One region of the Streptomyces sp. NPDC033180 genome, then DNA from elsewhere that is predicted to be linked to it. Evidence: riboswitches for the same ligand, from Rfam matches in the RefSeq annotation. Region 1 holds a riboswitch; the other holds the start of a gene.
The links. A riboswitch is a leader RNA that binds a small molecule or an ion and turns the genes downstream of it on or off. The one in region 1 is predicted to bind thiamine pyrophosphate.

Region 1 (3,201 bases):
TGACCAGCTGGCGCACACGCGTCACCTCGACGTCGAGCATTTCTGCGATGTCGGGAAGGTGCAGCCACTCGGGGACGAGAGCATCAGTCTTTGCGTCAATCTCGGTCACGGGGTCAAGCGTATCTCCGGGCACCGACAGCGGCCGGGCAGCGCCCCCTCCGCTACGGCAGCACGGCCTTCTTCAGAGGCACCGCGGGGTCCGAGGCCAGCTCGGCGGAGAGGTGGGCGCCCGCCTCGATCAGCTTGCGGCCCTGTGCCAGGTCCCTGGGGCGGCCCACCGCGAGGACGGCCACCAGGGCGCCCCGCCGGAGCCAGCACACGGTCCAGGCAGCGCCCGAGGGGTCGCCGCGCCACACCAGCTCGTCGGCGGAGGCGTGGTGCCCGGCGTACTGGACGAAGCGGCCGAACTGCTCGGACCAGAAGTAAGGGACGGGGTCGTACGCCGAAGGGGTATCGCCGATGATGTCGGCCGCCACCGTGCGCGGGCCCTGGAGGGCGTTGTCCCAGTGGTGGACGAGGAGGCGCTCGCCATACCTTCCCGAAGGGAAGGAGGAGCAGTCGCCGACCGCGTACACATCGGCTTCGGACGTCCGCAGGTGGTCGTCGGCGACGATCTCCCGGTGGGCGCCCAGGGTGATGCCGGAGTCCGCGAGCCAGCCCGTGGCGGGGCGGGCGCCGATGCCGACGACGACCGCGTCCGCGGGCAGCCGGGTGCCGTCGGCAAGGAAGACGCTGCCGGGCTCGACGCGGTCCACGCGCGCGTGGGTGCGCAGTTCGGCTCCGGCGTCGGCGTACCAGGCCGTCATGGGCGCCGCGACCTCCGCGGGCAGCGCCCCGGCGAGCGGTCGTGCCGCGGCCTCGACGACGGTCACCGAGCAGCCCGCCTCGCGTGCGGCGGTCGCGAACTCGGCGCCGATCCAGCCCGCGCCGACGACCACGATGCGGTGCTGTTCGGCGAGCACGGGCCGCAGCCGCTCGGCGTCGTCCAGGGTGCGCAGCAGATGGACACCGGGGACTCCGGAGGCGCCGGGCAGCAGGACCGGCTCGGCGCCGGTGGCGATGACGAGGGCGTCGTACGGGACCGGGCCCCGCTCGGTGTCCAGTTCGTGGTCCGCGGGACGGACGCCCGTGACCTCGTGGCCCAGGCTCAGCTCGATACCGAGCTCCTCGAAGTCGATGTCGAAGGCGGAGCCCTCCGCCTTGCCGAGCAGCACGGCCTTGGACAGCGGCGGCCTGTCGTACGGCTGGTGGGGTTCCGCGCCGATCAGGGTGACCGCACCGGCGAACCCTTGCTCGCGCAGAGCCACGGCGGTCTGCACCCCGGCCATCCCCGCGCCCGCGATGACGACCCGGCGCTCTTCCTGCCTCCGCTGCTCACTCACCCGATCACTGTAGGACGGCGGGCGACGCGCGCCTCAGGGCGCGGCGAGGAGATCTCTGACACACCGTCACTGCCCCTGACCGCACAGCTGCCCTACTACGCCGGGGCACCAAAGGCTAAGGTTGCCGTGCAGAGCACTCGCGGGAGCCCGGACGCACCGGGCTGAGAGGGAGGCTGGACGGCCTCCGACCGTACGAACCTGATCCGGGTCATGCCGGCGAAGGGAGGGGCTGGACACCCATGCATCCACGTACACCACCCCAAGAGACCCCCGACGTCCTTGTCGTCGGGGGTGGCATCATCGGCCTGGTCACGGCCTGGCGGGCGGCGCAGCGCGGCCTGTCCACAGCGGTCGTCGACCCCGAGCCCGGCGGCGGCGCGGCGCAGGTCGCCGCGGGCATGCTGGCCGCCGTCACCGAGCTGCACTACGGGGAGCAGGCGCTGCTCGCCCTGAATGTGACCTCCGCGCAGCGCTATCCCGACTTCGCCGCCGAGCTGGCGGAGGCGAGCGGCCGTGATGTCGGCTACCGCGCGTGCGGCACGCTCGCCGTCGCGCTCGACTCCGACGACCGTGCCCACCTGCGTGAGCTGCACACCCTGCAGGAGCAGTCGGGGCTCGCGTCGGAGTGGCTGAGCGGGCGCGAGTGCCGCCGCCTGGAGCCGATGCTCGCGCCGGGCGTCCGGGGCGGGCTTCGCGTCGACGGCGATCACCAGGTCGACCCGCGCAGGCTCGCCGCGGCGCTCCTGGTGGCCTGCGAGCGGGCGGGCGTGGTCTTCCACCACGCGTGGGCGGAGCGCCTCTCGGTCACGGGTGACCGGGCCACCGGAGTCGTCACCGCCGACGGCACCGCCCTGGAGGCCGGTCAGACCGTGCTCGCCGGGGGCAGCCTCAGCGGGCGCCTCGCCGGGGTCCCGGAGGGCGTTCTGCCGCCCGTGCGCCCCGTGAAGGGGCAGGTACTGCGGCTCACGGTGCCCCAGCGCTACGCGCCGTTCCTGAGCCGCACCGTACGAGCCGTCGTGCGCGGCAGCCACGTCTACCTGGTGCCGCGCGAGAACGGCGAGCTCGTCGTCGGCGCGACCAGCGAGGAACTCGGCTGGGACACGACGGTCACGGCCGGCGGCGTGTACGAGCTCCTTCGGGACGCCCACGAGCTCGTACCGGGCATCACGGAACTGCCGCTGACGGAGACCCGCGCGGGCCTGCGCCCCGGGTCCCCCGACAACGCGCCGATGCTCGGCCCGACCGCACTCCCGGGCCTCCAGCTGGCCACCGGGCACTACCGCAACGGCGTACTTCTGACGCCCGTCACCGGTGACGTGATGGCGCATGCCCTGGCCACCGGTGAACTGCCCGACGAGGCGCGGGGGTTCTCCCCTCGGCGCTTCTTCCGCACGCCCCTTACGCAGCGCTTCATGGAGCAGCCAGCATGACCCTCTCAGCCGTTACCGCCGTCTCCGTGAACGGGGAAACACGCGACGTGGCCGCGGGCACCACGCTCGAAGCCCTCGTCGCCACCCTGACCGCGGCATCGTCCGGCGTCGCCGCCGCGCTCAACGAAACCGTCGTCCCGCGCGCGCGGTGGTCCGCCACCCCGCTCGCCGACGGTGACCGCGTCGAAATCCTCACCGCCGTCCAAGGAGGCTGAACCGACATGGCAGACGACCCCTTCGTCATCGGTGGGCTCACCCTTTCCTCCCGCCTGATCATGGGTACGGGTGGTGCGCCGAGCCTGGACGTGCTCGAACGCTCCCTCGTCGCGTCCGGGACGGAGCTCACGACCGTCGCGATGCGCCGCCTCGATCCCGGTGTGCAGGGCTCG
Region 2 (3,201 bases), on a different contig from region 1:
TCAGGGCGGTCAGAACTGCTGTTCCGTACGCGCCGTTTGCGGAGAACGCCTTCAGGTCGGCTTGGATCCCGGCGCCGCCGGAGGGGTCGCTGGCGGCGATGGTGAGGGCTATGGGCGGGCTGGTCACGCGGAGACCTCCGATCGCAGGGTGCGGACGAGGGAACGGGCTGCGGTCTCGGGGTCGGGTTGCCCGCAGACCGCGCTCACGACAGCGATCCCGGCCGCGCCACTTCCCCTGACCGCGGCGGCCTCGGACACGCCGATCCCGCCGATGGCCACGCAGGGCAGCGGGCTCTCCCGGACGATGCGGGCCAGGCCGCCCAGACCGAGTGGGGCGTCCGCGTCCGGCTTGGTGGACTGCGGGAACACCGGACCGACACCGAGGTGGTCGACGGCATCGGGTACGTGCGCCAGCTGTTCGGGACGGCTGACGGACAGGCCGACGTACGCGTGGGGGCCGAGCTGGTGCCGGGCGGTCGCGGGGGAGACGTCCCGCTGCCCCAGGTGGACGCCGTCCGCGTCCAGCCAGACCGCCACGTCCAGGCGATCATTGACGATCAAGGGGACACCGGTGCCCGCGAGTTTGGCCTGGATCAACCGGCCGAGCGCGCACAGCGTGCGGGCATCCGCGTCCGGATCGCGCAACTGGACAGCGGTGACACCCCCCTTGACGGCGGCTGCCACGGTGGCGGCGACGCCGCGGTCGCCGCAGAGCCGGGTATCGGTGACGAGATACAGGGACAGGTCGAGTGGTGGTCGCATGGGGTGCTCCTTGGGGTCTCCCGACCGGGGGAGGGGGTGGAGACGCATCGGGAGGTGCTTGGAAAGAGGTGCTGGGAAAGAGGTGTAGGGAAAGGGGAGGGCCCCTGACGTGCAGGAACCTTGAGTTATCCACAGGGGTGAGGGTGTGTGTCTGAGGGGACTGGCAGACTTGGTGTTGGGGTCGCCCCCCTGGGCGGGCGGGGGCTGATCAGCGGCTGATCAGCGGCTGACGTCCAGGCCGACCGCTCACCGCGGAACCCCGCAACACCCGCAACACCCGCAACACCCGCAAGTTCAGCGCAGGTTGAGAGTCTCGGCGAGCCGGTCCGGGCTGAGCTCGTGCAGCGCGTCGATCAGTGCGACCGCGAACGTGCCGGGTCCCGTCGAGCGGGTGGCGGCGGTTTCCGCCGCCACGGTGAGCAGGCCCGTCGCGGCAGTGGCGGCCAGCAGCGCGTCGCCGGTGACGGCTGTGCAGGCGGCCACCAGGGCGCCGAGCGAGCAGCCGGTTCCCGTCACCAGGGGCAGCAGCGGGTGCCCATTGGTCACGCGCACCACTCGCGCTCCGTCGGTGAGGACGTCCTCCGGACCGCTCACGGCGACCGCGCAGCCGTAGCGTCGGCTCAGCGCGTCGGCCGCGGCCAGCGCCGCTTCAGGGGCGTCCGTACTGTCCACGCCGCGCCCGCCCGTGCCGCCGTCGCCCAGCGCCAGGATCTCGGAAGGGTTGCCGCGAACGACCGCGGGGGGTGCGCTCTCCAGGAGTTCGTGGGCGAGCTCGGTGCGCCAGGGCAGCGGACCGACCGCCACCGGGTCGAGCACCCACGGGCGCCCGGCCCCGTCCGCTTCCTTGACCGCAACGCGCATTGCCTCAGCCGTCACGGAGGTCACCGTCCCCAGGTTGACCAGGACAACTCCGGCCACTCGGGCCAGTGCTCCGGCCTCCTCCGCGCTGTGCACCATCGCGGGGGCGGCCCCCGCCGCGAGCAGCACGTTCGCGGTGAACTGCGACACCACGACGTTGGTCAGGCAGTGCACAAGGGGTGCGGAGGTCCGCAGAGACGCGATCACGTCCGCCACAGCAGCACGGGAAACGGCAGGGCCGTTCTGGGCAGGTACGGAGGCAGTATCCATCGTCAACACCCTTCCTACGCCGGCATTACCCGGTCCAGGTTCATGCGGTCGGCGGAAAGGGGAGCAAGTCCCGTCCGCCCTCTCAGCCCGGCTACTCCCGAGCTCCCGCGGTGGTCACTACGCAATGTACCTCTCCCGGGGGCGGGCGTTCGCACTCGGGGCATCTCACGGCACGACACGGTTCCTGGCGCCGGCTACCACCACTGTTCGGTGCCCGTTGGCAGAAGGTCTACCGCCGGTTTGCCCTGCGGAGAGCGGACTCCTGCTCCCGCGGACCTTCTCCACCGCGCTGCGCGGCCTGGTCGTACTGGAATCCACCTGCCTGCGCCTGGACGCTGACTCCTACCTCACCGCCCACCTCGGCAATCACGTCCGGCCAGGACGCGAGGCGCTTACTCACCCCTGGTCGCAGCCACCACCGGAGGGCTCGTCACTGCGGTGGTGTTCGCCCACACGGAACCCGCCTCGCCCCAGCCACGAAGTCGAGGGCCCCGGGGTTCTCCGCGTGCCTGCGCAGCCACGACGTCACCCGCGACGTCACCCGCGACGTCCGCCCCGACGGCGGCAGACGACCCGCCAGGCTCTCGCTCCTGCGCGCCCCAACAGGCGGTCCACGCTGCGTACACCCTTCGAAGGTCCACTGTGCTGTGAACGAAGACCCACCCCCCATTGGCCTTGATCCGTTCCTCAGTTGGCAGCGCGCCTCGTATAGCGGTCAGGGTCGAACACTTCCCGGAACTGCGGGAATCGCTCGGACTTGGGGTCCAGCAGATCAATCAGGGCGATCAGATGCTGCTGCATCCCTGCTATCCGGAAGGTCGCAGGGCCGGCATCCTCGGCCAGGCCGTCGATGTCCGTGAGGAGCTGCCGGAACCAACTACGGAAGCTCTCGTCCACATCGAGTCTGGAGGAGAATTCCGCGAAGCCGAGACACCGTCGTCGACCGGGTTCGCCTTCCGGGTGCACCATCAGTTCGCCGATCGCCCGCTGCTGCGCACGGAAGAGACGCAGGTTGTTGCTCTCGGGAGAGGTTTGGTTGAGAGCTTTACCTATTTCGGAGATCTTGATCATGACATTCTGGTTCGTGCGTGACCGGCCAAGGTCGAGAAACTGAACGTCCCGGCGGAGAATTTCCACCCAGCCGAGATACTCGGCGAGTACGAAGACCGTGCTGCGCCGCGCGTACTCGGCCTCCTCCGCAGTGCCGTTGGCCAGGAAGGCGGTCAAGAATCCGTGCCTGGACCCAGGCGTCTGGTCCACGACATGGCCGTACAGGATGTTGAACAGCCTGCTCTGCAGATCAAAGGCTGA

Region 2: linked by a shared signal. The riboswitch ahead of thiM (hydroxyethylthiazole kinase) and the one ahead of thiO (glycine oxidase ThiO) in region 1 are both predicted to bind thiamine pyrophosphate.

Annotation. Positions count from the first base shown of each region.
Region 1 covers NZ_JBVIPU010000001.1:401,949-405,149, forward strand. The annotation lists gene ACZ5WE_RS01885 (Rv2175c family DNA-binding protein) at 1-109, opposite strand, end outside; gene ACZ5WE_RS01890 (NAD(P)/FAD-dependent oxidoreductase) at 162-1,328, opposite strand; TPP riboswitch at 1,512-1,624, shown strand; gene thiO (glycine oxidase ThiO) at 1,622-2,812, shown strand; gene thiS (sulfur carrier protein ThiS) at 2,809-3,027, shown strand; gene ACZ5WE_RS01905 (thiazole synthase) at 3,034-3,201, shown strand, end outside.
Region 2 covers NZ_JBVIPU010000017.1:154,315-157,515, forward strand. The annotation lists gene thiD (bifunctional hydroxymethylpyrimidine kinase/phosphomethylpyrimidine kinase) at 1-127, opposite strand, end outside; gene thiE (thiamine phosphate synthase) at 124-762, opposite strand; gene thiM (hydroxyethylthiazole kinase) at 1,057-1,836, opposite strand; TPP riboswitch at 1,884-2,009, opposite strand; gene ACZ5WE_RS33315 (hypothetical protein) at 2,578-3,201, opposite strand, start outside.